3 regions of the Telluria sp. ZB4P36 genome follow, and region 2 is predicted to be linked to each of the others. Evidence: predicted binding sites of a transcription regulator. Region 2 holds the regulator's gene; each other region holds the start of a gene.
What was found. The regulator sigma-54, encoded in region 2, starts transcription at its own class of promoters, with help from an activator protein. The targets are predictions, from matches to a motif close to TGGCANGNAANCTGCTTT.
Positions count from the first base shown of each region.

Region 1: AC56LK_RS18630 (CmpA/NrtA family ABC transporter substrate-binding protein) is a predicted target of sigma-54. The motif match lies at 8,312-8,329, and genes of this name have one in related genera.
Region 3: AC56LK_RS24545 (TorF family putative porin) is a predicted target of sigma-54. The motif match lies at 1,621-1,638, and genes of this name have one in related genera.

Region 1 covers NZ_JCASIE010000015.1:90,500-100,134, forward strand. The annotation lists gene AC56LK_RS18590 (efflux RND transporter permease subunit) at 1-938, shown strand, start outside; gene AC56LK_RS18595 (hypothetical protein) at 1,161-1,556, opposite strand; gene AC56LK_RS18600 (NAD(P)H-hydrate dehydratase) at 1,754-2,767, opposite strand; gene AC56LK_RS18605 (histidine phosphatase family protein) at 2,774-3,544, opposite strand; gene AC56LK_RS18610 (L-cystine transporter) at 3,655-5,055, opposite strand; gene AC56LK_RS18615 (methyl-accepting chemotaxis protein) at 5,302-6,999, shown strand; gene AC56LK_RS18620 (hypothetical protein) at 7,039-7,221, opposite strand; gene AC56LK_RS18625 (hypothetical protein) at 7,754-8,176, shown strand; gene AC56LK_RS18630 (CmpA/NrtA family ABC transporter substrate-binding protein) at 8,498-9,635, shown strand, end outside.
Region 2 covers NZ_JCASIE010000023.1:52,140-61,774, reverse strand. The annotation lists gene AC56LK_RS22150 (enoyl-CoA hydratase/isomerase family protein) at 1-1,024, opposite strand, end outside; gene hpf (ribosome hibernation-promoting factor, HPF/YfiA family) at 1,164-1,517, opposite strand; gene AC56LK_RS22140 (RNA polymerase factor sigma-54) at 1,576-3,051, opposite strand; gene lptB (LPS export ABC transporter ATP-binding protein) at 3,051-3,833, opposite strand; gene lptA (lipopolysaccharide transport periplasmic protein LptA) at 3,830-4,399, opposite strand; gene lptC (LPS export ABC transporter periplasmic protein LptC) at 4,431-5,033, opposite strand; gene AC56LK_RS22120 (KdsC family phosphatase) at 5,050-5,592, opposite strand; gene AC56LK_RS22115 (KpsF/GutQ family sugar-phosphate isomerase) at 5,592-6,614, opposite strand; gene AC56LK_RS22110 (cation:proton antiporter domain-containing protein) at 6,703-8,682, shown strand; gene AC56LK_RS22105 (GGDEF domain-containing protein) at 8,684-9,635, opposite strand, start outside.
Region 3 covers NZ_JCASIE010000034.1:1,117-10,751, forward strand. The annotation lists gene amt (ammonium transporter) at 1-435, opposite strand, end outside; gene glnK (P-II family nitrogen regulator) at 448-786, opposite strand; gene AC56LK_RS24545 (TorF family putative porin) at 805-1,536, opposite strand; partial or broken gene AC56LK_RS24550 (accessory factor UbiK family protein) at 1,815-2,039, shown strand; gene AC56LK_RS24555 (adenosylcobalamin-dependent ribonucleoside-diphosphate reductase) at 2,168-4,627, shown strand; gene AC56LK_RS24560 (SirB2 family protein) at 4,665-5,045, shown strand; gene AC56LK_RS24565 (GNAT family N-acetyltransferase) at 5,058-5,465, opposite strand; gene AC56LK_RS24570 (ABC transporter permease/M1 family aminopeptidase) at 5,532-9,113, opposite strand; gene AC56LK_RS24575 (ABC transporter ATP-binding protein) at 9,123-9,635, opposite strand, start outside.

The DNA.
Region 1 (9,635 bases), on a different contig from region 2:
GCGTCAACACCGACAGCATCGAGCGCCTGCCGATCGCGGTGCAGGGCACCGGCATGATGGTGCCGCTGGAGCAGATTGCCAGCATCACCATGGGCAAGGGCCCGGCCGCGATTCGCCACAAGAACGGCGAGCGCATGATCACCGTCTCGGCCAACGCCCAGGGCCGTTCGCCGGGTGAAGTGACCGCCGACGCCATGAAGCTGGCCAAGAGCTTCGACTTCCCGCCGGGCTATGGCCTGCAGCTGGGCGGCGCCGGCCAGGACCAGCAGGAAGTGTTCACCGCGATGGGCATCTCGCTGATCTCGGGTATCGGCCTGATGTACCTGATCCTGGTGATGCAGTTCGGCTCCTTCACCGCACCGATCGGCGTGATGCTGTCGCTGCCGCTGTCGCTGATCGGCGTGGTGCTGGCCCTGCTGATGACCAACAACACCCTCAACCTGATGAGCCTGATCGGCGTCATCATGCTGATGGGCCTGGTGGCGAAGAACGCGATCCTGCTGCTGGACGCTGCCCGCGCCCTGGAGAAGGAGGGGATGGACCGTGAAGACGCGCTGATGCAGGCCGGCCGCAAGCGCCTGCGTCCGATCCTGATGACCACCTTCGCGCTGATCGCCGGCATGCTGCCGGTGGCGCTGGCCCTGGGTGACGCCGGCCAGTTCTACCAGCCGCTGGCCATCGCGATCATCGGCGGTACCATCACCTCGACCTTCCTGACCCTGCTGGTGGTGCCGACCTTCTACGACAGCATCGAGATCGCCCGCGACCGCATGTTTGCGAAGTTCAATCGCCGTGCCGGCCGCTACAACCCGGCGCTGGCCTTCCTGGTGACCTTCGTCGAGGCGATCCTGGCACTGACCTTCGTGCGCCTGATCTTCCGCAGCATCGTGCGCGCCGGCCGCTTCGTGACCGGACGCAGGGCGGTGCAGCCGGCATAAGCAGGCAGCAGCGAGCATCTGCAAGAGCCAGCCTTCGGGCTGGCTTTTTTAATGCGGGAAAGAAGAAGGAGAGGCTGAGAAGCTAGCGCAAAAAACGACAAAGCCAGCCCTGCCGGGCTGGCGATCGCCGATACAACAAGGGCAGGAAACCAGGCTTCCGGCAGGACCGGAAGTCCCGGAGCCCGCAGCGCGGACTCCGTTCCTTGCCTGGCGGATGGCCGATCAGCGGCCGCTGGTCGGCGGGGTGGTGCCGGTGCCGGTGGTGCCGGTGGTGCCCGAGGTGCCCGAGGTGGCGCCGGTGCCGGTCGGCGGGGTCGTGTCGGTACCGGTCGGCGGCGGCGTCGTTGCCGGATCGGTGCTGGTGCCGGTCGGCGGCGTGGTCATCGTCGGATCGGTGGTGGTGCCGGTGGCGCCGGTGGTGCCGGTGCCGGTTGCACCGGTGCCGGTGTCACCCGTGGTGCCGGTGGCGCCCGAGGTGGTGCTCGGCGCGGTGGCCGAGGTGTCCGGCGTGGTGGTCGTGGTGTCGGTCGCCGGCTCGTTCTTGCGGCAGGCGCCCAGCAGGGAGGCCAACACGGCAGCAGTCAGCAGGATTTTTGGTGCTTGAGTCAGTGCTTTCATTGTTTAAACTCCTCGTTCACGTCTATCTTGTGCCGCAGTGCCCAGGTGAGGCCTTGGGCCGGCTGCGGCGCCAGGTCAGGTCCTCCGAGGGTTCGGAAACCCAGCAGTGGAACCATCAGGGAACCGACGCAACACGCGGCCCCGGTCAGTGCACGAATCCGATCGTCGGATCGCATCCTGTCGTACTCGATTCCGCGCTAAGTTGCGGAATGCTGGAGTTCAAGCGTACTGCCCGCCCCCCAGCCCACCGGCGGCTGCCGGGTGGTCTGATTGTCGCCGGCATCATTGCCTGCGATCTGTTCCAACAGCGCGGGTATTTCCTGCGATATCTCCCGCGCCAGATAACCGAGTGTGCCCATGCGCTCGGCGAGGCGTTCGCCGGCCCGCGCATGCAGCGCCACGCCCCAGCAGGCGGCCTGGTCCAGCGGCGCACCGCGGGCGGCCAGGCCGGCGATGATCCCCGCCAGCACGTCGCCGGATCCGGAGATGGCCAGGCCCACGTTGCCGCCTTCATGCTGGTACAACGTTCCATCCGCGCTGGCGATGACAGTGCGCGCGCCTTTTAATGCGACGACCGCATTCCAGGCGCGCGCCGCGTCCAGCGCGCGCGGGTCGGGCAGGGCGTTGATGTCTTCCTTGGCGATGCCGGTCAGGTGCGCCATCTCGCCCGCATGGGGCGTGAGGATCACGGGACGCCCGAAGCGCCAGGGCATGCCTTGCGGCCAATCGGCGGGTGGATGCAGCATTGCGCCCATCGCGCAGGCATCGAGCACGACGCTGGTGCCGGCCGCCTCCAGGCCCGGCAGCAGCGCATGCACCAGCGCGGCGGTGGCCGGCTCGTCGCGCATGCCCGGCCCGACCAGCACCGCGTCGATGCGCTCGGCGAGCGGGTCGAGCGCGGCGACGGCCTCGATGCTGAAGCCATTGCTCGCGTGTTCGCGCAGGCCGATGACGCGCGCCTCGGGCATGGCCAGCGCCACCAGCTGGGCCACGCTCTGTCCGGTGGCGATGGTGAGCTTGCCCGCGCCCGCGCGCAGCGCGGCGGTGGCGGCCAGGATGACGGCGCCCGGCATCTCGCAGGAGCCGCCGACGACGAGCACGTGGCCGCGGATTTCCTTGTCGCCTTCGACGGCGGGCATCGGCACCGGCCAGCTGCGCAGCAGGGCTGTGTCGACGTCATGCACGGCAGTGGCGCGAGTCAGGGTAGTCATGGGGAATCAGGCCTTCGGTGCGGCAGGCAGGTCCTTGCTGGCGGTGACGGGGGTGCCGGTCGCTTCGAGCGGCGCGACGAAGTTAACCAGGCGCAGGGCCAGGTGCCCGCCCTTGCCGAGCCCGGGATCGTATTCGTAGGACGTGACCGAGCAGTTGGGCACGTCGCCGGCGCGGTCGAAATCGAGGATGGTCTTTTCGTCGAGACGCTCGAACAGGTAGCGGAAGCAATTCACCGTAACCTGGTGCGCGACGATCAGCACGCGCTCGCGGCAGAACTCGCGGTTCAGGGTGTCGACCACACTGCGCAGGCGCAGGATGACGTCGCACCAGCTCTCGCCGCCGGGCGGGCGGAAATAGAATTTGCCGACGTGCTGGCGTTGTTCGTACAGCTCCGGATGGTGGTGGGCGATGCCGTAGGTGGTGAGGCGGTCGAGGATGCCGAACTCTTTCTCGCGCAGGCGCTCGTCGGATTCGACGACCAGCTGGCTGCGGCGCGTCGGATCCAGGCGCTGCACCAGGATGTTGGCGGTCTCGGCGGCGCGCACATAGGGCGAATGCAGCACCACGGTCGGTTGCTGCTCGGGCGGCAGGGAGGCGAACCAGGAACCGAGGGCCTGGGACTGGCGCTCGCCCAGCTCGGACAGGGGCACGTCGACGTCGCGATGGGCGATGTCGATGCGGTGGCCGGCGGCAGCTTCCGCGAGGTCACGCGCGACGTTGCCGGCGCTTTGTCCATGCCTGACCAGCCAGACTTCCTGTGGCCACTTTTGTTCCATCACCAGCCCGTCTTCGATATTGACATGACGGCATCATAGACGGATTCTACGGGCGGAAAGCGCACGATTGCAGGCTTTCCGGACAGGCTCGCCGCAGCGTCGGAACCCTCTTACACGGCTTGCGATTCGCTATCTAAATTGATTTCCGCGTCGCTATGAAACACGCGCAAATCAGTCTGTCCGAGCAGGCGGCTGGTGACCGTGCCGGCCGTGATCGAGCCGCTGACGTTGAGCGCGGTGCGGCCCATGTCGATCAATGGTTCCACTGAAATCAGCAGGCCCGCCAGCGCCACCGGCAAGTCCATCGCCGACAGCACGATCAGTGCGGCAAAGGTGGCGCCGCCGCCGACGCCGGCCACGCCGATCGAACCGAAGGCGACGATGGCCAGCAGCGGCAGCAGGAAGGACGCGGCGAACGGGTCGATGCCGACGGTCGGCGCGATCATCACCGCCAGCATGGCCGGGTAGATGCCGGCGCAGCCGTTCTGGCCGATGGTGGCGCCGAAGGAGGCGGCGAAGTTGGCAATGCCTTCCGGGGTGCCCAGGCGCGCGGTCTGGGTCGCCACGCTCATCGGGATGCTGCCGGCGCTGGTGCGCGAGCTGAAGGCGAAGGCGAGCACCGGGAAGATCTTGGCGACGAAGCGCAGCGGGTTCAGGCCGCTGCCCGCGACCAGCAGCAGGTGCACCAGGAACATCAGGGCCAGCGCGCAATAGGAGGCGGCGACGAAGCTGGCCAGGCTGAGGATGTCCTGCAGGCTCGAGCCGGCCACCATCTTGGCCATCAGGGCGAACACGCCGAAGGGCGTCAGGCGCAGCACCAGGGTGACCATGCGCATCACGATCACGTGGGCCACGTGCACGAAGTCGCTGAAGGACTGGAACACCTCGGGTTTCTTGCCGGCGATGCCGGTGGCCGAGATGCCGATGAAGATCGAGAACACCACCACCGCGATGGTCGAGGTCTTGCGCGCGCCGGTCATGTCCAGGAACGGATTGGCCGGGATGAAGGACAGCAGCATGCTCGGCAGCGAAATCTCTTTCGCGGCGGCCAGGTTGCCCTGCAGATATTCACCGCGCGCCACTTCGGCGGTGGAGGCCGTCAGTCCGACCGCGCTCAGGCCGAACAGCTTGGCCATCAGGATGCCGATGGCGGCCGCCACGATCGTGGTGGCGATCAGGATGCCGATCGTCAGCGTGCTGATGGTGCCGAGCGAGGCCGCATTGCGCAGCTTGAGGATGGCCTGCACGATCGAGACCATGATCAGGGGAATCACGATCATCTGGAGCAGCTTCACGTAGCCGCTGCCGACCACGTCCAGCCAGGCATTGGTGCCGCCGACCTCGGGCGACCCGGCGCCGTAGAAGGCCTGCATGGCCGCCCCCAGCACGACACCCAGGCCCAGGCCGGTGAACACGCGCTTGGTGAAGGAGACGTGGTTCGCCTGCAGGCGGTAGAGCAGGACGCACACGGCCAGGGCGAGCGTCAGGTTGATCAGGACAGGAAAGTTCATCGGAGTCTGTGCAAGGCAGCTAATGCGCTGTGGAAATCAATCGCAGCATTCTATAGGCAAACCGGCATTAACGCCGAGGCGGTCAGTATTGTCGGGCCGATCACGAACGATAGCGGGTTGCCAAGACTTTGTGGTTCCGTTGCGACGTCCACCTATGAAAGATGCCTTTGGTCCAGCTGTAATGCGTACTGGGTAGTAATCTATTGCTGTATTTCAATGCACAGGCCACCCCTTTCCGAGCCCATCATGTTCAAACATCTCACCATCAAGACCCGACTCATTTTCGTCATCGCCTTCCTGGCCGCCGAACTGGTGGCGGGCGCCGTCATCGGCATCTATAACCTGAGCCTCGCCAATGCCGACATGAAGAGCATGCATGATGACCGTGCCGTTCCCTTGGGCCAGCTTGGCCGCGTCATGCAATTGATAACCACCAACCAGTTGCTCCTTGCGAAGGCCAGCCAGATGATCGACGATACGCAGCGCCGTGCGCTGATGTCCCAAGTAGAGGCAAATATTGCGACCGTATCGAGCACCTGGAAGGCTTACGAACAGACCAAGCTGACCGAGGAGGAGGCGGCGCTGGTGGCGAAGTTCGTCGAGGCGCGCAAGGCATTCCTGGCCCAGGGCCTGCTGCCCGCGATCGAGTCCGTGCGCAGCGGCGACACGGCGCAGGCGGCAGCTCAGGTGGCGGGGCCGATGACCCGCCTGTTCCAGCCGGTCGACGCGTATGGCAGCCAGCTGATCGAGCTGCAGCAGCGCGTGGCGAAGGCCGACTACGAGCGCTCGCAACGGACCTATGAGACCGTGCGCCTGGTCTGCCTGGCCGGTCTGGCATTCGGCCTCCTGATGGCCGCCGTGGTGGGCTGGATGCTGGTGCGCGCGATCGTGCGCCCGCTCGAGCAGGCCGTCGAGATCGCCGGTGCCGTCGCCGCGGGCGACCTGACCCGCAAGATCGAGGTGAACTCGCAGGACGAGACCGGCCGCCTGTTGATGGCGCTGCGGGACATGAATACGTCGCTGGTGCAGATCGTCACCCGCGTGCGCGGCGGCACCGACACCATTGCCACCGCCACCGGCCAGATTGCCGCCGGCAACCTCGACCTGTCCGCGCGTACCGAGCAGCAGGCCGGCTCGCTGGAAGAGACCGCATCGTCGATGGAAGAACTGACCTCGACCGTCAAGCAGAACGCCGACAATGCGCGCCAGGCCAATGCGCTGGCGGCGTCGGCCCAGCAAGTGGCGGGCAAGGGCGGCGCCGTGGTCGAGCAGGTGGTGGCCACGATGGGGGCGATCAACCACTCGGCGACCCGCATCGTCGACATCATCTCGGTCATCGACGGCATCGCCTTCCAGACCAATATCCTCGCCCTGAACGCGGCCGTGGAAGCGGCGCGCGCGGGCGAGCAGGGCCGCGGCTTCGCCGTGGTCGCGGGCGAAGTGCGCAACCTCGCCCAGCGCAGCGCGGCGGCAGCCAAGGAGATCAAGGCGCTGATCGACGATTCGGTCGAGAAAGTGCAACACGGTTCGATGCTGGTCGACCAGGCCGGTGCGACCATGGCGGACATCGTGCAGAGCGTCGGCCGCGTGACCGACATCATGGCCGAGATCACGGCCGCGAGCCAGGAGCAGACCGCAGGTATCGAACAGATCAATGACGCCGTGGCGCAGATGGACGAGGTGACGCAGCAGAACGCGGCACTGGTCGAGCAGGCCTCGGCCGCGGCGCAGTCGCTGCAGCAGGAAGCGGCGGAGCTGGCGCAGGCGGTCGGGATTTTCCGGCTCGATGCGCAGGCGGCACCTGCAGCGGCCGCTACGGCGCGTCCGGCGAAGGCAGCGGGCGCGATAACGATGAAGCCGCCGAAGGCGGCCGCCCGGGCGCCGGCCCGCAAGGAGGCCGCGACGCGCAAGGCGGAAGCGACCGAGGGCTGGGAAGAGTTCTGACGGCAAGGCCGCGGGCCTGGCGGCCCGCGGCCTTCGTTCTTATTCGAGGGCGATGACGATTGCCGCCAGGCCGAGGCACAGGCTGACGGCGACGCCGACCCGCTGGCGCAGGCGGCGGCTGTTCGACACGATGCTCTTTGCGAAAGTGCGCTTCGGCGCGTTCGGATTGCTGCGGTCGACGGTGCCCGGATGGATGCGTGGATGCGAATGCTCGGTGTTCATGCTGGCTTCCTTATTACCGCCTCCACCGGAGGCTGGCGTTCAATGGGTGGTGTTCAATGCGTGGCGCCCCCGGATGGCGCGACGATGCTGGCGAACGGCCGGCGGAGCCGGGCGGCAGGCGACGCCCTATGCACGCGAACTTGCCGCACTGGATGTTATTTATTCTACATGCAGGCTTAACGATGACAAGGGCGTACACGATTGCTTACAATCTCAAGAAATTTCCGTAAAACAACAATATCCCGCCGCCGCTCGGTAAAGTCAAGCGGATGCAGGGGGGCGTAGGGGGAAACCAACACTTACGCTGAACGGAAGACCGGGGCAGCTGGGCGGCCAGGAATACAATTCGATACAAAAAACTCTCGGTACATGTTGTTTTTGTATCATTTCGGCCAGGTCTGACTTTGCGGCGATCGAGACCGTTTCGTGATGTCCGTCAAAGACGCCTTGCAGGTGGCGGACCCCGCCCTAGACTGGAATGAGCCGCGCTGGCGTCGCCAGCGCGCCAGTCCCGTGCCCTGAAGGAGTCATCATGCGCCGCCTCGCCCTACTGAGTGCCATTCCCCTGTTTCTTCTGGCCGCCGACGCGGTGGCCCAGTCACACAGCTATCCCGCCACGAGCAGCTCGTCGATCTCGAGTGTGGAGGTGACCGCCCCGGCCCGCACCGCCAGGGTCTACCAGGAACACCTCGATGCCGTGCGCGGCGCCTATGCCATGTCGAATGGCTGGCGCATGAAGGTCGGCACGACTGCCAACGGCATCAGTGCGCAGATCGACCGGCAGCCGGTCATTCGCCTGGTGGCGGTGTCGCCGGACCGCTTCGTATCGCGCGACGGCAATGTGACCATGGATTTCAACCGCGGCCAGGACCGCGATGAGATGCAGATGAGCTATGTACCCAATGACCGCCTGGCACAGGTCGTCGTCGTGAGCGCCACCCTCGCGCAGCGCTGACGGTTCCGCGCCGCCCCATGCGGCGGCACACTTTCCTCCCAAAATGATGCGCCGCACAATCGCTGTGCGGCGCATCTGCCATTAGACGGTGCACCGGCCTCCCGGCCGGCCGCCGCTTCCCTCTGCAGACCTCCCTGGCACGGCGCTTGCATATTGACATTGGCGCAACGGAGCGCAACGTGACCTGCCAGCGCCGGCAGAGCCACCCGGACAACGACGTCTACCCGAACATGAGCAGCTCATGTGGGGTACGCGTCGCTTTTTTTTGCCTGAACATAAAGGACCGCGATGAAATACCAGAGACTCGAAGCGAAGAGCACCATGCCGCAAGCTGCCGACGGGGTGAATGTCACGCGCAGGAATTTCATGCAGGGTGCAGGCGTGGCGGCGGGGGCGGGCTTGTTGGGCCTGGCGACGGGTAGCGCCTGGGCCGCCGGTTCGGACAAGCCGGAAAAGGAAGAAATCAGGATCGGCTTCATTCCGCTGACCGATTGCGCGTCGGTCGTGATGGCCTCGGTGCTGGGCCTCGACAAGAAATACGGCGTCAAGTTCGTGTTGAGCAAGGAGGCTTCCTGGGCCGGCGTGCGCGACAAGCTGGCCAATGGGGAGCTGGACGCCGCCCACGTGCTCTACGGCCTGCTGTACGGCGTGCAGATGGGGATCGGCGGCCAGAAGAAGGACATGGCGGTGCTGATGGGCCTGAACAACAACGGCCAGGCCATCACGCTCTCGAAACAGCTGTCCGACAAGGGGGCGGTCGACGGTGCATCGCTGGCGAAGCTGATGCGCACCGAGCAACGAGAGTACACCTTCGCCCAGACCTTCCCGACCGGCACCCATGCGATGTGGCTGTATTACTGGCTGGCGGCCAACGGCATCAATCCGATGAAGGATGCCAAGGTCATCACCGTGCCGCCGCCGCAGATGGTGGCCAACATGCGGGTCGGGAACATGGACGGCTTCTGCGTGGGCGAGCCCTGGGGCCACCGCGCCATCATGGACAAGGTCGGCATCACGGCCGCCACCACCCAGGACATCTGGCGCGACCACCCGGAGAAGGTGCTGGGTAGCACGCTCGAGTTCGCCAGGAAGCATCCGAACACCTGCCGCGCCATGATGGCCGCCATCCTCGAAGCCGGCAAATGGATCGATTCCTCGCTGGCCAACAAGAACAGGATGGCCGAAGTCATCGCCAGCAAGTCCTACGTCAACACCAGCAAGGATGCCATCGACCAGCGCATCATGGGCCGCTACCAGAACGGACTGGGCAAGACCTGGGACGACCCCAACCACATGAAGTTCTACAACGATGGTGCGGTCAATTTCCCCTACCTGTCGGACGGCATGTGGTTCATGACCCAGCACCGCCGCTGGGGCCTGCTGAAGGACGACCCGGACTACCTGGCCGTGGCATCGAGCGTCAACCAGGTCGCGCTGTACAAGGAAGCCGCCACCATGA
Region 2 (9,635 bases):
CCATCTCCGGCGTCACCTCGTCCAGCGTCGCCGGATTCCACTTCGGCTGGTTGTCCTTGTCGATCACCAGCGCCCGCACGCCCTCCAGCACTTCGCCGTGCTCGAAGTTGCGGCGCACCAGGTTGCGCTCCATGCGCAGGCAGTCCGCCACCTCCAGCGCGGCCCCGCGCAGCAGCAGCTCGCGCGTCACGCACATCATCAAGGGCGAACGCTGGCACATCGCCTTCAACGCCTTCTGCGCGAACGGGTTCTCGTCGCGCGCCAGCGAGGCCGTGATCGCGCCCACCGTGGCCGCGCCGAAATGCGCGTCGATGACGGCGCGCTGGGCCTGCAGCTCGCTCGCACCTACTTGCGCGGCAAACTGCGACGCGAAGCTGCGGATCGCCGCCGGCAGCTGCGCGCCCGGGGTCGACTCCACCAGCGCCATCAGCCCGGCCAGCTCGGCGCCCGGCACGAACACGTCGGCCAGCCCCACGTAGAGCGCGTCGGCGGCGCCGATCGTCAGGCCGGTCAGGCCCAGGTACTGGCCCAGCTGGCCCGGCGCATGCGACAGGAAGTGGCTGCCGCCAACGTCCGGGAACAGGCCGATGTTCACCTCGGGCATGGCCATTCTGGTGCGGTCGGTCACGATGCGCAGGCCGCAGTCCGGGCCGCCCTGGGCGATGCCCATGCCGCCGCCCATCACCACGCCGTCCATCACGGCGATGTAGGGTTTCGGGTAGAAATGGATCAGGTGGTTGAGCGCGTATTCTTCGGTGAAGAAATCTTCCAGCAGGGCGCTGCCGCCCGTCGGGCCGACCTGGCCCATCTCGTGGAAGAAGCGGATGTCGCCGCCGGCGCACAAGGCCTTCTCGCTGCTGCTGGTGATCACCACCGCCTCGATGTCCGCGTCATCCTTCCACTGCAGCAAAATGGCGGTCAGGGCGCGCACCATGTCGAGCGAAAGGGAGTTCAGGGCTTTTGGCCGGTCGAGCGTGATGACGCCGGTGCGGTTGGCGACGCGGGTCAGGACGTAATCGGTCATGATGGTATTCTGTGGTCGAAAAGACATGCATTCTACAGAACACCTGCGTAAAACTGGAAGCGCGGAAAAGTAACAAGCGCAGTAAACGCAAAAAGGGCGTCCCCTCAGACGCCCTTGCTGGTATGCGGTCGCCCGTTATTTACGCGGCGGCGGCTTCTCCGTTGTCCGGAAGGCGCTTGTGCGCCACGTGGTTATGGTCTTGCAGCATGGATTTGTGTTTCAGAACCTGCCTGTCCAGCCTGTCCATCAGCGTGTCGATCGCTGCGTACAGATCCTGCGCCGCGCTTGCCACATGCAAAATTTTGCCAGATACCTGTAGGTTGATCTCGGCTTTTTGCCGCTTTTCTTTTTCGGTGAGGTTATCGATGGCAAGGAACACGTGGGTGTCGATCACGTGGTCGAAATGGCGGGTGATGCGCTCGAGCTTATTCTGAACGTATTCACGGATGGCGGGGGTGACTTCGAGATGGTGGCCGCTGATTGTGAGGTTCATACACACTCCTTAGGGAAGGTGCCCTGCCCGTGCCACAAGGTGAGAATGGGCAGTAGCTTTACAGGGATTTGCGGAGGCTGACGGGCGGAATCTTGAGCGCTTCACGGTACTTGGCGACCGTCCTGCGTGCAATGACCATACCTTGTTCCCCGAGCATCTCCGCGATCTTGCTGTCGGATAATGGGTTCCTAGGGTCTTCTGCTCCTGTCAATTGCGCAATGAGTGCGCGGATCGCCGTCGAGGAGGCTTCTCCCCCCGCTTCGGTGGCGACGTGGCTTCCGAAGAAGTACTTCAGCTCAAACATGCCGTGCGGGGTCAGCATGTATTTCTGAGTAGTCACACGCGAGATCGTGCTCTCGTGTAGGCCTAGTGTATCAGCTATCTCACGCAAAACAAGAGGGCGCATGGCAACCGCGCCGTGGCTGAAAAAGTTGCGCTGGCGCTCGACAATTGCCTCGGCGACACGCAGGATCGTGTCGAAGCGCTGGCGCATATTCTTGATGAGCCACTTGGCTTCCTGCAGCTGCGCGCCCATCTGGCTTTCGCTCTTTCCCTGCTTGAGCAGGTTGGCGTACAGGGAGTTCACGCGCAGCTTCGGCATCACGTCCGGATTCAGCGACACCGCCCAGCCGCTCTTGGCGCGCCGCACGATCACGTCCGGCACCACGTAGTCGGACACGCCCGCGCCGAAGGCCGCACCGGGGTGCGGATTGCACTGGCGGACCACGGCCTGCACCTCGCGCAAGTCTTCGTCGTCGCAGTCGAGCGCATTCTTCAGCTTGGTGTACTCGCGCTGCGCGAACCAGGTCAGGTAGCCCTCGACGATCTTCAGGGCCAGGCGCCGCGTCACCAGCGGCACGCCCGGCATGCGGCGGATCTGCAGCGCCAGGCACTCGGCCGCGCTGCGCGCGCCGACGCCGACCGGATCGAGGCTCTGCACCAGCGCCAGCGCGCAGCGCAGCTCGTCCATCTCGATCTCGAGTTCTTCCGGCAGGCGCGCATGGATCTCGTCGAGCGGCTCTTCCAGGTAACCGTTGTCGTCGAGCGCGTCGATCACCAGCTCGGCCAGCGCGCGGTCGCGCTGGCTGCAGGCGCTCATGCGGATCTGTTCCGCCAGGTGTTCGCGCAGGGTGATGCTGTCGGCTTCCAGCTGCGGGCGGCCATCCTCGTCGTCGCCGCTGCGGGCGCCGCCGCCTTCGCCGCCCCAGTCGCTGTCGGCCTCGCCGCGCTCGCCCTCGCCGCCGCCACCCTCATCGAAGCCCTCGCCTTCCGCCTTGGCGCCTTCTTCGGCCGCCGGCTGCGGCGCCGGCGCATCGCCGTTTGCGGGTGCACTGTTGATGGCGCCGTCGGCCAGCAGGCGCACCGAGCGGTCGAGCGGATCGTCGAGCCGCTCGAGCAGCGGGTTGTCGTGCAGGATCTGCTCGATCTCCTGGTGCAGTTCGAGCGTGGACAACTGCAGCAGCCGGATCGACTGCTGCAGCTGCGGCGTGAGCGCCAGGTGCTGCGAGGTGCGGAGCTGCAGGGATTGTTTCATTACATCCTGAAGTGTTCGCCGAGGTAGACGCGCCGCACGTTTTCGTTGGCGATGATGTCGTCAGGCCGGCCCGAGGCCAGCACCGCGCCCTGGTTGATGATGTAGGCGCGGTCGCAGATGCCGAGCGTCTCGCGCACATTGTGGTCGGTGATCAGGACGCCGATGTTGCGCTCTTTCAGGAAGCGCACGATGCGCTGGATCTCGATCACCGCGATCGGGTCGACGCCGGCGAAGGGCTCGTCCAGCAGCACGAAGCGCGGGTTGGTGGCGAGCGCGCGCGCGATCTCGACGCGGCGCCGCTCGCCGCCCGACAGCGACAGCGCCGGGTTCTCGCGCAGCTTCTCGATCTGCAGCTCGGCCAGCAGGGTGTCGAGGCGCTCGTTGATCTGGTCCTTGCTGAGCGGCTTGCCGTCCATGCGCTGCAATTCCAGCACGGCGCGGATGTTGTCTTCCACCGTCAGCTTGCGGAACACCGAGGCTTCCTGCGGCAGGTAGGACAGGCCCAGCACAGCGCGCCGGTGAATCGGCAGGCTCGAGATGTCGGTGCCGTTGATGTCGATGGTGCCGGCGTCCGAGGGCACCAGGCCGACGATCATGTAGAAGGAGGTGGTCTTGCCGGCGCCGTTGGGGCCGAGCAGGCCGACCACTTCGCCGCACTCCACCTGCAGCGACACGTCGCGCACCACCAGGCGCTTGCCGTAGCTCTTCTGCAGGCCCTTGACGATCAGGGTGCTGCAGCCCTCGCCCGCCGAGGTCATCGCCGCCGTCATGGATGCCGTCATTGCTTGGCACCCTCAGTTGCAGATGCGGCCGGCGCCGTGGTGCGGCGTGGCGCGATGATCAGGGTGCCGCGGCCGCCGCCCACCTTGCTGGCGCCGCTGGCGTCGTTGCGCACCTGCGCGACTTCACGGCGGTTGTCGTAGGAGATGAAGGGGCCCTTGATCTCATTGGTCATGCGGCCGTTCTCCAGCTCGCGCACTTCGGCGGCGGTGAACAGCTTGACCAGTTCGGCGCGCTCGTCGTATTCGATGCGCTGGGCCTGGCCCTCGACCCACAGGTCGGGACCGCCGTCGCGCTTCTGGCGGAAGGTGGCGGTCTTGCCGTTGTTCGCGGTGAGGGTCACGCTCATGTAGCCCTCCGGCGTTTCCTTGACCAGGGCGCGGTCGGATTTCAGCACCAGCGTGCCGCGCGTGAGCACGACGTTGCCGGTCAGGATGCGGGTCTGGGTGACCTCGTCCACGTCGAGCGAATCGAAGTTGATCACGGCCTGCTTGAGCGAATCGGCGCGCTCCGCCGAGGCGCCGAAGGCGGCCAGGGTGAGGCATGCGGCTGCGATGAATTTTTTCATGTTGCTTGTCCTGGGTTGCACGCGGCGCCTGTCATTCGCGGCGCTGGCGTGGCGGATAGATGATCTGGCCGCGGCTGGCCAGGTGCAGCTTCTGGGTCGCGTTGTTGGCGACCATGCCGGTGCCGGTCACGGTCGCGGCGCCGAGCTGCATCTCGATCGGCTTGTCGGTCTTGAGGATTTCCTCGTCGGGCAGCACGGTCAGCGCCTGGGTCCGCACGCGCAGGGCTTCGCTGGTCGGCGTGGCCGGACGCCGGATGTCGACGTTGCCGAGCAGTTCGACGCGGTGTTCCTCGTGGTGGATGCGGGCGCGCTGGGCGACGATGTCGGTGCGCGGGCGGCCCGGCGTCATGCCCTGCATGGCCGGCTGTTCGACCACGGACACGTCGCCCTCCGGCGTGTGCGCCAGGCGCTTGCCCGTCACCACGTAGCTCGGCTTGCCCTCTTCCGTCATGCGCACGAAGGAGAAATTCTCGACGATGTAGTCCGGCTCGCTCAGCGGACCGCCGAGGCGGGCGTCCGTGTCCTCGCTCTCCATCAGCTGCACCAGCCAGAAGCTGCCGAAGGCGCAGAAGGTAGCGATCATCATGATCGCCAGGAGCTTCCAGCGGTGGGCGGTGCGCTTGTAGTTGACCATGTTCCCTCAGGCGTATTCAGGCGAAATACGGCGCCAGCGCCTGTTCGTAGCTGCCCTGGGCGCGCATGACGAGGTCGCAGACCTCGCGCACGGCGCCGCGGCCGCCCGCGTTCTTCGTCACGTAGTGCGCGCGGTGCTGCACGTCCGGGTGGCCCGAGGGCACGGTGACGGCGAAGCCGACGCGGGTGAACAGCGGCAGGTCGATCACGTCGTCGCCGATGTAGCCGCATTCCTCGGGAGTGACCCCGGTCGCCGCCAGGAGTTCCGTAAAGCCGACGCGCTTGTCGTGGATGCCCTGGTAGACATGGGAAATGCCGAGGTCGCTAGCTCTCTTGACCACGATCGGCGACTTGCGCGCGCTGATGATGGCGGTCTTGATGCCGGTCTTGTTCAGCAGCTGGATGCCGAGGCCGTCGAGCACGTTGAAGGTCTTGGTGACCTCGCCGTCCGGGCCGTAGGTCAGGCTGCCGTCGGTGAGCACGCCGTCGACGTCGAAGATCATCACCTTCACGCGCGCCGCGCGCTGCATGTATTCCGTCGCAGTGATCAAACCATTCATCAGATCACCTTGGCGCGGGTCAGGTCGTGGATGTGGAGTGCGCCGACCAGGCGCTCATCATGATCGACGACCAGCATCTGGTTGATGCGGAACTCTTCCATGACGGCGACGGCGTCGACCGCCAGCTGTTCCGGATGGATGCGGCGCGGGTTCGCGTGCATCACGTCGCGAATGCTGATGTTCGAGAAGTCCTGCACGCGCTCGATCAGGCGGCGCAGGTCGCCGTCGGTGAACACGCCGACCGGGCGGCGTTCGGCGTCGACGATGGCGGTCATGCCCATGCCCTTCTGGCTGATTTCCAGCAGGGCGCGGGTCAGCGGGGTGTCCGGCGAGACGGCCGGGATGGCGTCGCCGCTGCGCATGACGTCGCGCACGTGGGTCAGCAGGCGCCGGCCCAGGGCCCCGCCCGGGTGCGACATCGCGAAGTCTTCCTCGCGGAAGCCGCGCGCATCCAGCAAGGCCACGGCCAGGGCGTCGCCCATGGCCAGGGTGACGGTGGTGCTGGTGGTCGGCGCCAGGTTCAGGGTGCAGGCTTCCTTGGCCACCGAGATGTCGAGGTGGATTTCGGACAGCTTGGCCAGGCGCGAGTGCGGCTTGCCGGTCATCGAGATGACGTGCGTGCCCATGCGCCTGATGGCCGGCAGGATTTCCAGCAGCTCGGACGATTCGCCGGAATTCGAGATGGCGATGAAGACGTCGTGCGAGGTCACCATGCCGAGGTCGCCGTGGGCGGCTTCGCCCGGGTGCACGAACATGGCCGGGGTGCCGGTCGAGGCCAGGGTGGCGGCAATCTTGCGGGCGATGTGGCCGGATTTGCCCATGCCCGAGACCACCACGCGGCCGGTGCAGCCGTACAGCAGCTGGACCGCGCGCACGAAATTGTCGTCGTCGCCGAGGCGCGCATGCAGGGCGCGGATGGCATCGGCTTCGATGGCCAGGGTCTCGCGGCCCAGCTCCAGCGCACGGCGGGCCTGGTCCGCGTCAAAACTTTTCAGCATTATTTTTTCATGGGTTACACTCATGTTGGCAGTATAAACGAATTGGGTAAGCAAAAAACTTGCCAGTCGTAACAAACCACTACAACGATAACGAAAAAAACAACTGGGGCCAATGCATTCCGGACTTGAACTGACCCTGCTCCTGCTGGGCTGCGCCGTGCTCGGCGTGGTCGCCTTCCGGATGCTTCACCTCCCGCCGATGCTCGGCTATCTGGCCGCCGGCGTCTTGATCGGCCCCCATGCGCTGGCCCTTGCCAACGAAAGCCCGGCCACCCATGCGCTGGCCGAGTTCGGCATTGTGTTCCTGATGTTTTCCATCGGACTCGAATTCTCCCTGGCCCAGCTCAAATCGATGCGGCGCATCGTCTTCGGGCTGGGTATGGCGCAAGTGGTATTGACAATCGTGGCCGCCATGGTCTTCGGCCTGTTCATTTCCTGGTGGGCCCCTGCCCTGCACGTGAGCTGGCAGGCCGCCTTCGCCCTGGGCGGGGCGCTGGCGATGTCGTCGACCGCGATCGTGGTCAAGATGCTGACCGAGCGCCTGGAACTGGAAAGCGAACACGGACGGCGCATCATCGGCATCCTGCTGTTCCAGGATCTGGCGGTGGTGCCGCTCCTGATCCTGATCCCCTCGCTGGCGCGGCCGGCCGAGGAACTGGTGGTCACGCTCGGCTGGGCGGCGCTGAAGGCCGCTTTCGTGCTGGCCCTGCTCCTGAAGTTCGGCCAGAAGCTGATGCGCAACTGGTTCACCATCGTCGCCAAGCGCCGCTCGCAGGAGCTGTTCATGCTCAACCTGCTCCTGGTGACGCTCGGCCTGGCCTGGGTCACCGAGCAGGCCGGCCTGTCGCTGGCGCTGGGGGCCTTCGTGGCCGGCATGCTGATCTCCGAGACCCAGTACAAGCACCAGGTGGAAGAAGACATCAAGCCCTTCCGCGACGTGCTGCTCGGGCTGTTCTTCATCACGGTCGGCATGCTGCTCAACCTCGGACTGGTGCTGGAGCACTGGTGGCTGGTGCTGGCGCTGGTGATCTTCCCGGTGCTGCTCAAGTTCGCGATCATCGCGGCTCTCGCCAAGGCCTTCGGTTCCAGCGACGGCGTGGCGATGCGCACCGGCCTGGCGCTGGCCCAGGCCGGCGAATTCGGCTTCGTGCTGCTGAACCTGGCCATGGGCTCGAAGCTGGTCGACCCTTTCCTGCTGCAGCTGGTGCTGGCCTCGATGGTGCTGTCGATGCTGGTCGCACCCTTCGTCATCGACAACATGGACCGCATCGTCATGAAAGTCTCGTCCAACGAATGGATGATGCAGTCGCTGCAGCTGACCCAGATCGCCAGCCGCGCCATGAAGACCCAGAAGCACGTGATCATCGCCGGTTTCGGACGCAGCGGCCAGAGCCTGGCGACGCTGCTGACCGAAGAGAAGCTGCCCTGGTACGCGCTCGACCTGGATCCGGAGCGGGTGCAGGAAGCGCAGTCGGCCGGCGCCAGCGTGTCCTACGGCGATGCGGCGCGGCGCGAAAGCCTGATCGCGGCCGGCATCAACCGCGCCAGCGCCCTGGTGATCACCTTCGCCGACACCCGCCTGGCGCTCAAGGTACTGCACCTGGTGCACGAGCTGGCGCCGAACCTGGCCGTCATCGTGCGCAGCCACGACGACAGCGACCTCGACGTGCTCAAGAAAGCCGGCGCCACCGAGGTGGTGCCGGAAGCGCTGGAGAGCAGCCTGATGCTGGCCTCGCACGCGCTGGTGACGATGGGCGTGCCGCTGCGCCGCGTGGTGCACCGCGTGCAGGCGGCGCGCGACGAGCGCTACGCCTCGCTGCGCGGCTACTTCCACGGCGCCAGCGACGTCTCGGACGACCTGGAACACACCTACGTACGCCTGCATTCGGTGACGCTGCACAGCGGCGCCATCGGCATCGGCAAGCGCATCGGGGAGCTGGCGCTGGAGGAAGTGGGCGCCGAGGTGACGACCGTCCGGCGCAATGGACAGAGCCTGGGCTTCGATCCGGAGACGACCCTGCTGGCGGGGGACGTGCTGGTGCTGCGGGGAGAAGGCGAAGCGGTCAGCCACGCCGAAGGCCGGCTGCTCTGATTTACGACAGCGACACGACGCGATTGCGGCCGTTGGCCTTGGCCTGATACAGCGCCGTATCCGCCTGCGCCACCAGATCCTGGGCCACGCCCTCGATTGCATGATCGCGCTCGAAGTCGTCGAGCGTCGCGACCCCGATCGAGACCGTCACCCCGACCTGCTCGCCCGTGCTCAGGTCGACCGGATTCAGGGCGACGCTGGCACGGATGCGCTGCGCCACCATGCTGGCGCTTTCCAGGTCGGCGTCGATCAGCAGCACCACGAATTCCTCGCCGCCGAAACGTCCCAGCGCGTCCGAGATGCGCAGTTCGGCCTTGATGCGTTGCGCCACCTCGCGCAGCACGTCGTCGCCGCCTTGGTGGCCGACGCTGTCGTTGACCTGCTTGAAGTGGTCGATATCGATGTACATGCAGGAGATGCGGTAGCCCTGGCGGCGCGCCCGCGCGATCTCTTCCACCAGGCGGCGGTCGATGTAGCGGCGGTTGTAGACGCCGGTGAGCGAATCGGTCAGCCCGATAAACTTGAGCATCTCGTTGCTGATGACGTTCTCGAGGCAGATCGCGACGATCGATCCCATGTGCTCGATGAAATCGGTGCCGAGGGCCGGGGTGAAACGGTTCGGGTCGGAGCTGCCCAGGTTCAGGCTGCCGATCAGGCGGGTATTGCGCAGCAGCGGCACCAGGGCCACGCTCTGCAGGCCCTTGGGCGGATGCGGGAACATCGCGCCATGGCGCGACGGTGCATACGGCCCCAGCACCGCACGCGGAGGGCGTCCCTCCGCCACCTTGAACCCGAGTTCGTCCGCCTGCTCGCAAAACAGCAGGTTGGGCAGCTCTTCGTAGTCGACGCCCAGCTTGTGCATGACGGTATAGATGTCGGCCTCCGGGTCCACCAGCGCCAGGGTCACGGTGTCCAGCTCGGAGATGAGCGGCAGCGTGCCGAAGATGGTCGAC
Region 3 (9,635 bases), on a different contig from region 2:
GCAGGTGATGGCGGCGAAGGTGCCCTGGAAGGCGACGAAGATGAACTCGGGGATCATCGTCTCCTTGCTGAAGGTCGCGGCCTGGCTGAAGGTGCCGGCCGCCGCATCGTAGATGCCGTTCAGGAAGATGCGGTCGAAGCCGCCGATGAAGGCGCTGCCCTGGGTGAAGGCCAGCGAGTAGCCGTACAGGCACCACAGGACGATGACCACCGAGAAGACCATGAATACCTGCATCAGTACCGACAGCATGTTCTTGGCGCGTACCAGGCCGCCGTAGAACAGCGCCAGGCCGGGAATCGACATCATGATGACCAGGATCGTGGAAATGAACATCCACGCGGTATCGCCCTTGTTGATGCTGGGCGCTGCCAGCGCCGGCAGCGCCAGGCCGGCGGCGGCGAGACCGGCCAGGACTTTGAAGATGGTGTGCTTCATTGGTGTGCCCCTTTACAGTGCTTCGTTGCCGGTCTCGCCGGTACGGATACGGATGACCTGGTTGAGGTCGGCCACGAAAATCTTGCCGTCACCGATCTTGCCGGTGCGGGCCGCGCCCGAGATGGCATCGATGACCTGGTCGACCACGGCGTCGTCCACGGCGGCCTCGATCTTGATCTTCGGAAGGAAATCGACGACGTATTCCGCGCCGCGGTACAGCTCGGTATGGCCTTTCTGGCGGCCGAAGCCCTTCACTTCGGTCACGGTCATGCCCTTTACGTTGATCTCCGACAGCGCTTCACGGACTTCGTCCAGCTTGAAGGGCTTGATGATGGCGGTAATCATTTTCATGGTGGTGCCTCTTTACTCTTAGAAAGTTTTGGACAGGCTCAGCACGGCTGCCGACTTGCCCAGGTTCTCACCTTCCGGGCTGAGGTAGGCCTTGGTATTGCCCTTGATCCAGGCCAGCGACACGGTGGCGACGCCCAGGTCCTTGCTGAAGCCGACCTTGTAGTCGGTGTACGAGAAGGCGCCGTTGTTGTTCACTTCCTGGCGCCCCGCGTGCAGGTTCAGGATCAGGCCGTTGTAGACGTCGATGTCGGCGCCCAGGTCCAGGTAGCCGCTGCGCTTGCTGTTGGCGGTGCCGAACAGGTTGGTGGTCGAGTGCGAATACTTGACGTAGGCCGGACCGAAGCCCAGGCGTGCGTAGAGTTCGAAGGTGTTCGCACGTGGGTTCAGGTCGTTCGACGGGTACCAGTAGTACAGGCCGCCGACGTCGTAGCTTACGTTCTCGGTCAATTGACCGCGCTTGCCGCCGTAGACGTCCCATTCGATGTTGCCGTCGCCGCCGAGATCCTTGGTCCATTTGATGGTGGACAGCCAGGTGCCGACATACAGGCCGGATGGGCCGTGCACGTAGTCGACGCCGCCTTGCAGCGCCGGGTCCAGCCGGGTTTGCGACAGGCCGCGGTAACGGTAGTCGCTGGTAATGGCGGCGTTGTAGCTGATTTGATGCTCAGGAGCAGCTTCCTGCGCGAAGGCAGGCATCGACGAAAAGGCCAGTACGGCCAGGCTGATTGCTGCTTTGGTGTTGCACTTCATGACATTCCCCTTAATTTCAACGGCTGAACCGTGGCGCATACCGTTGCGGTTTACAATCTTGTTTGCTACACGCCTGACAACTCTTTAGCAGGATGCGTGCCAGCCCAAAAAGCGCCAGTGGGTGCACCGGAAGTGCTTGTTTTCTCAGCCATCCGCCCCATTTGCGATTCGAATAACCCGGCAAACCCGTGCGCCCGGCCTCGCGCCGCGGCGCCACGCACCAAAGCGGAGTGCCGCGCACCGTCGTGGTGCAGCGCGGCGACTGAAAGGAAACAGACATGAACAGCTTCTTCAACGACATCCAGGGCAAGATCAACCAGGCGCTGGAGAGCACGCCGGCCAAGGACATCGAGCGCAACGTCAAGGCGATGATGACCCAGGGTTTTTCCAAGCTCGACCTGGTCACCCGTGAAGAATTCGACATCCAGGCCCAGGTGCTGGCCAAGACCCGCGCCAAGCTCGAAGCCCTGGAACTGCGTGTGGTGGAGCTGGAAGCGCGCCTCGGCGCGCAGGCAGCCCCGGCCGCTTCCGCCAGCGCGTCCAGCGGGCCGATTCCCGGCGCCACGGATCCGGCCGCGCCGCACATCATCATCGACAAGCCTTGAACTGACGGCGCCATGCGTCGCAGGCCATGAACGCGATCGGCCAGCCGCCCGGCCTCCTCCCGCCGCAGGACGTCTCGCTCGACGTCCTGCGCGAGAAATACGCCAAGGGTGAAGAAACCGGCATCGCCGACGTACGCCGGCGCGTGGCGCGCGCCCTCGCGGCGCTCGAGCCGGAGCCAAGGCGTGCCGAACTCGAGCAGCGCTTCCTCTGGGCCCAGGAACAGGGCTTCGTCCCGGCCGGGCGCATCAACTCGGCCGCCGGTCTCGGCCTGCAGGCCACCCTCATCAACTGCTTCGTCCAGCCGGTGGGCGACTCCATCTCGGGCAGCGACGGCGGCCTGCCGGGCATCTATACCGCCCTGCTTGAGTCCGCCGAGACCATGCGCCGCGGCGGCGGCGTCGGCTACGACTTCAGCGCGATCCGCCCGATGGGCAGCAAGGTACGCGGCACCCGCTCGCGCGCTTCCGGCCCGGTCTCGTATATGGAGGTGTTCGACGCCTCCTGCCGTACCGTGGAGTCGGCCGGCGCCCGGCGCGGCGCCCAGATGGGCGTGCTGCGCATCGACCACCCCGACATCGAACGCTTCATCGCCGCCAAGGACGAAGGCGGACTCAGCAACTTCAACATCTCGGTCGGCGTGACCGACGACTTCATGCGCGCGGTCGAGGCCGACGCCATGTTCGACCTGGTGCACCGCGCGAAGCCGGGCGACGAGGATGCGGCCGGGGCTGTCCGCCGCGCGGACGGGCTCTGGGTCTACCGCCAGGTCCGGGCACGCGCACTGTGGGACAGGATCATCGCCTCGACCTACGATCATGCCGAGCCGGGCGTGCTGTTCGTCGACCGCATGAATGCCGAGAACAACCTCTGGTACGCGGAAGAGCTGCGCGCCACCAATCCCTGCGGCGAGCAGCCCCTGCCCGCCTATGGCTGCTGCGATCTCGGATCGGTGAACCTCACCGCTTTCGTGACCGATCCCTTCGGCGCCAGCCCCCAATTCGATTTCGAGCGCATGTGCGAGGTCGCCGCGGTCGGCGTGCGCATGCTCGACCTGGTGCTGGACGCCACCGAATGGCCGCTGCCGCAGCAGGCCGCCGAGTCCCGCGCCAAGCGCCGCATCGGCCTGGGCTTCCTGGGCTTGGGCAGCGCCCTCGTGATGCTGGGACTGCGCTACGATTCCGACGCGGGACGGGCCATGGCGGCGCGCATCGCCGAGACGCTGCGCGATGCGGCTTATGCCACCTCGGTCGAACTGGCGCGCGAAAAAGGCCCCTTCCCGCTGTTCGATGCGGACAAGTACCTGGACAGCCAGTTCGTGGCGCGCCTGCCGGACTGGCTGCGCGAGGCGATCCGCCACTACGGCATCCGCAACTCGCACCTGCTGTCGATCGCGCCGACCGGCACCATCTCCCTGGCCTTCGCCGACAATGCCTCGAACGGCATCGAACCGCCCTATGCCTGGACCTACCAGCGCAAGAAGCGCATGCCGGACGGCGCGATGCGCAGCTACGATGTCGAGGACCATGCCTGGCGGCTGTACCGTCACATGGGTCATGACACCGCGGCGCTGCCGCCTGCCTTCGTCACCGCGCTCGGGATGCGCGCGATCGAGCACCTGCGCATGGTGCAGGCGGTGCAGCCTTTCGTCGACACCGCGATCTCGAAGACCGTCAACGTGCCGGCCGATTATCCCTTCGACGACTTCCGCGACCTGTACAGCCAGGCCTGGCATGCGGGACTGAAGGGGCTGGCAACCTATCGGCCGAACACGGTGCTCGGCAGCGTGCTGTCCACCGACGGGGATCAGTCGTCGCTGCCGCCGGACGAGGACCCGCTGCGCAAGCGCTTCGAGCGGCGCCCGCTGGGCGAGCTGGAATCGGTGACCTCGAAGATCGAATACGCGACCCAGGAAGGCCGCAAGACCGCCTACCTCACCGTCAGCTTCATCCGCGCCGACGGCGTCCATGAGGGCCGTCCGGTGACGGTCGAGCGGCCCTTCGAATTCTTCATGCCCTCGAACCAGCGCACCGGCGGACAGCAATGGATCACCGCCTCGATGCGCCTGCTGTCGATGGTGGCGCGCGCCGGCGGCCCGATCGCGCGGGCGCTGGCCGACATGCGCGACGTCGTGTGGGAAAAAGGCCCGGTGCGTTGCGGCATGCTCACGCGCGAGGATGGCACCCAGGTGCCGGTGTACCACGACTCGGAAGTGGCGGCGATCGCCTTCATGCTGCAGCGCGTCCTGATCCGGCGCGGCTTCCTCGATGCCTGGGGCAACCAGGTGCCGGTGCCGGAGCTGGCCCACCGCTTTGCCACGCGCCCCGAGGGCGCGGCGCCCGAGGCCGAGCCCCAGCCGCCCACCGTGTCCGGCGCCCTGCCCACCGTCAGCGGCGCGAAGTGCCCGGAATGCGGCGCCCTGGCACTGCGCAAGGTCGACGGCTGCACCCGCTGCGACGAGTGCCACTATGTCGGAGAGTGCGGCTGAGGCATACTGCGCGGGTTGCCAACTCAGCCGACCCGCCATGCCCTATATTGCACTCAAGCACCTGCACATTACGTTTGCCCTCCTCAGCGGCCTGCTGTTCCTTCTGCGCGGCATCTGGATGCTGTCCGGCTCCCAGCGCCTGCAGCAGCGCTGGGTCAAGATCGTCCCCCACATCGTCGATACCGTGTTGCTCGCGAGCGCGGTGGGCCTGGCGCTGTGGAGCCGCCAGTACCCGGGCCAGTCGCCCTGGCTGACGGCCAAGCTCGTGGCGCTGGTAGCCTACATCGTGCTGGGCACGATCGCGCTCAAACGGGGACGCACGCGGGGCGTGCGCACCGCCGCCTTCGCGGGCGCATTGGCCTGCTTCGCCTACATCGTGTCGGTGGCGGTGACGAAAAATCCGCTGGTGCTGTTCTAGTCAGGTAGCCGCTCAATGCTCGCTGCCGGCGTAGATCCACATCGGCTCGGTCTTTCCGGCGCGCTCGAATCCCATTGCCTTGTAAAAGTCGATCGCGCCGCCGTCGGCAGTCAGCATCATCTGGTGGAAGCCGGCGTAGCGGTCCAGCATCGATTGCATCATCAGGCGGCCGACGCCTTTCCCCTGGTGCGCCGGATGCACCAGCATATGGGGAAAGTAGACGACCAGGTGCCCGTCCGATATCGCGTTCCCGAGCCCGACGAGTTCATCCCCGATGCGCGCGGTCACGAGCGCATGCGAGTTGCGAAGCGCCGCCATCAGCTGCGCCGGTTTGTCAGCCGAGGACCAGCCGTTCGCGCGATACAGCCGGATGACCTCTTCCTCTTCGAATTCGCCTGCCAGTGACACGTTGACGTTCATGTGATTCCTTGCGAGTCTGTGGAAGCAGCCCCGGGCCTTGCGGTCCGGGGCTGCCTGATGCCTGCTTCAGTCGACGCTGACCGTCTTGCGGTTGTCGCTCGACACGCGGTCGATCATCTTGTTGTAAGGATCGACGCCGACCTCGAAGGGCTTCTCCTTGACCGTCACCATCACGACCGGCTTGTCGCCCGTCAGGGCGCGCTTCTCCAGGTACAGGACCCGCTCATCCTTCTCCTTGGCGCCGTCGGCGCGCGCGAAGATGCCGATCTCCACCGGCTCGTCATAGGCGCGCGGCGTCTCCTTGCCATGGCCGTCGGCTTCCTGCTTCGCAAGGTGCAGCTTCATCGTCACGTCCCACTGCCCGTCGGGGCGCTTGACCGCTTTCGCCTCGGTGACGCGGTTATCGTAGAAGACGATTTTCTCGAACAGGTCGGCGATCAGGGCATGCTTGTCCGCAGGGGCCTCGGCACGGATGTAGTCGAGCAGCTCGCTGGAGGTCGTGAACGGCGACTCCTGGTAGCCCTTGTCCTGCAAGAAGCGCTTGAGTGCGCGGTTGACCGCCGCCTCGCCGATCTCGTCGCGCAGGCGGTAGAACACCAGGCTGCCCTTGCGGTAGTGGATATAGTCCTGGTTTTCCACGCGCACCAGGGGCAGCTCTTCGATCCGCTCGCCGCCGCGCGAACTGAGGTAGCGGTCGAGCTCATAGCGCAGGAAGCGGCGCATCTGGTGGCGTCCGTATTCCTTTTCCATCACCATCAGCGCCGAGTACTGCGACAGCGATTCGATCAGCATGGACGCGCCCTGCACGTTGGCGGCCGCCACCTGGTGGCCCCACCACTGGTGCGCCATTTCGTGGGCCGTCACGTAGAACACGTAGTCGATGGCTTCCTTGTCGCGCAGGTCGGCGATGAAGCCGATCGACTCCGAGAACGGGATGGTGTTGGCGAAGGACTGAGCGAAGCTCTGGTAGTTCGGGAACTCCAGGATGCGGACCTGCTTGTGCTGGTAGGGCGTGAACTCGGTCGTGAAATAGTCCAGCGACTTCTGCGTGGCCGTGATCATCCGGTCGACGTTGTAGGCGTGCTTGCGGTCGTGGTAGACCTCGATCGGGATGCCGCGCCAAGCGCCCTTCTTCAGCTGCCAGTCTGCCGAGAGGTAGGCGAAGAAGGGCATCATCTTCCGGTCCATCTTGTACTGGAAGTAGTTGCGGCCGTTTTCCGTCCACGACTTATGCAGGTAGCCCGGCGCCAGCGCCCTCTGGTCGCCGCTGGTCGAGACCGTGGTCTCGAAATTGATCCAGTCCGCCTCCGGTCCGAACATCGAGTGCTGACGGGCCGCGGTGTTCTCCAGCTTGGGCATGCGCTCTGGTTCGCCCAGGCCGCGCTTGCGGCGTTCGTTACGGTCGCGCAGTTCGGCATCCGGCTGGTAGCCGAGCTGCGGGAAGAAGGCGCGGTTGTTGAAGAACGTGCCGTTCAGGTTGACGACATCGGCCTCGCCACCGTTGGAGAAGCCCGGACGGCGCACGTCGACGGTGAACTCGAGCGGCAGGCGCGCGCCGGGCTGCATCGGCTGCGCCAGCTTCAGGATGCTGAAGCCGAACTCCTTGTCGTTGACTACCACCTGGTGCGGCGGCAGTTTGGTCCAGGTGGTCAGGACATCGGCATTGACCTGCAGCGGCAGGGTATCGAGCGGCTTGCCGGTCTTGTTCTCCAGGATGTAGCTGCCGCGGATCGTGACGCGGCGCTGCTCCGGATAGATATCGACGGCGGCGCGTACGTCGGTCAGCTTGGCGTGCGGGATGTCCTTGTACTTGCGGTAGGCCTTCTCGTAGCGCGCCTGCTTGTCCATGGCGGCGTCGCCGGCTTCGTATCTGGCCAGGACATTGGTGTTGTAGTAGATCCAGCCGCCGGTCGCGGCGAAGGCGGCGACAAATACCGCCAGCGCGACGCCGGAAGCGCCTTTCAGGCGGCGTCCCGCGTCGCGTACCCGGAGCGGCCATGCGAAGGACAGGCCGCGCACCCAGAAGGCCTGGGCAAGGATCAGCGCCGCGGCCATGAACAGGCTCCAGTACACGGCAAACCAGCTCCATCCTTCGAGGAAGTGGCCGAAGCCATTCATGTCCGAGTACGGGGTGCCCGGCAGGCCGGCGATGTTGTACAGGTTGTGGTTCAGGTGCAGGGTGGCCGCGACGATCTGCGACACCATGTAGATCACCATCAGCAGGTAGCCGATGAATTTATTGTTGGTCACGACCTGCAGGACCAGGGCGAGCAATCCCATCAGGATGAAAGGCAGGCCGGCGACCAGGATGCTCTTGAGGTAGACCATCGGCTCGACCGGCGCCCCGCCCCTGAACAGCTGCACCGCGATCGCCGCCAGCACGCCGGTGAACAGGAAGGCCAGCACGACGCCGGTCAGCGCCAGGCTCTTCGCGGCCAGCGGCGCCCAGTTCGGCACCGGCATGGCATCGGTGACGTCGGCGATCCTGGCCTGGCGCTCCTTGAAGATCAATTCGCCCGCATAGAAGGTGACGATGATGAGCAGCATGAAGGTGAAGCTGCCGTTCAGCAGCTCGACCATGAGGTGGGTCATCGGATAGACGCTGGTGCCGAAGATCTTGCCCATCTGGCTGGTGGTGCCGATGAAGTTGAGCACGCTGAACAGCAGCATGACGAGGAAAGGCACGCTCCTGAACACGGCGGCCGCGTCGAAGGCGAAGATGTGCCAGCACTGGATCCAGCGGGTGGACGCCCGGAAGCGCGGCTCGATGCGCGGCAGCTTGAGCTGCGCCGGCACTGGCGCGGCAGGGGCCAGCACCTTGGCCTTGCCGAACAGGCGCTTGCCGGTGCCGGCGCGCTGCGGCTTGAAGAGCAGCAGTGTCAGGCCGAACAGCACCAGCGCGACTGCGCTCCACAACAGCCGGTTGGCCAGCACGTAGCCCTTGATGTCCGGCAGGCCCGCGTTGCGTTCGGCGGCGGAGAAGTAGCGCGTGGCGCGCGACAGGGCACGGCCCCCGAAAGGATCGGACAGGACGGCGATCCATTCGTTGTCGATGTCGGAGGTGAAGTTACCGGCGACGATCCACAGGACGATGAAGGCCAGCACGCCCACATACACCAGCATGATCGAGCGCGTGGTCGCCGCCAGCAGCATCAGCAAGGCGCCGATCAGCAGCAGGTTGGGCAGCACCAGCACCGTGAGCCCCCAAACATAGGCAGCGCCCGGGAAGGGGCCGACCCGCTGGACGTCGACCCAGGGCATCAGGGGCCCGAGCATCATGCCGACGACGATGCCGGCGAAGATGACCAGGCAGGCCAGCAGGCCGGCGGCGAAGCGGCCGACCAGGTAGTCGCGCTTCTTCATGGGCGTGGCGAACAGCATGTCGGAGATGCCGACTTCGCTGTCGCGCAGCACCGTGCCGGCGATGAAGATGGTCACGACGAACATCGACATCAGGCTGAAGACGCCGAGCATCTGCGCGACCACGACCGGGGCATTGCGGTTGACGTTGCCGATGGCGCCGCCGACCTGGATCGCATCGGTGGTGGAGGCGCCGAAGGCCAGCGCGCCGAAGATCAGCGCGCTCACCCACAGGAGCGGCTGGCGCAGCTGGGTGGCCAGTTCGAACTTGAAGAATTCCCTCAACATGGCCGCTCCTTATGCTGCGACGGTCGGTGCGGCGCTGGCCGATGCTGCCGGCGCCTGGGCCGGCGCCGCGGCCGCGCGGCTGGCGTTGCGGATCTGGAGGAAATACACGTCCTCGAGGTCCGGTTCGACCGAGACGAAACCGCCGTCGGGCTGGGATTCGGCGAACACGTTGATCTGCGGCCGGCCCGCCACCAGGCGGGTGGACAGCACGTTGAAGCGGGCCTGGTAGTCCGCCAGCTCTTCCTGGCCGACGGTGCGGCGCCAGACACGGCTCCTGAGCGTGTCGATGGCCGCCTGCGGCTCGCCCTGCAGCAGCACCGTCCCCTTGGCGATCATGGCCATGCGCGGACACAGGTCGGTAACGTCCTCCACGATGTGGGTGGACAGGATCACGACTACTTGTTCTCCGATCTTGGCCAGCAGGTTCAGGAAGCGGTTGCGTTCATCCGGGTCGAGGCCGGCGGTAGGCTCGTCGACGATCACCAGGCGCGGCGCGCCGAGCAGCGCCTGGGCGATGCCGAA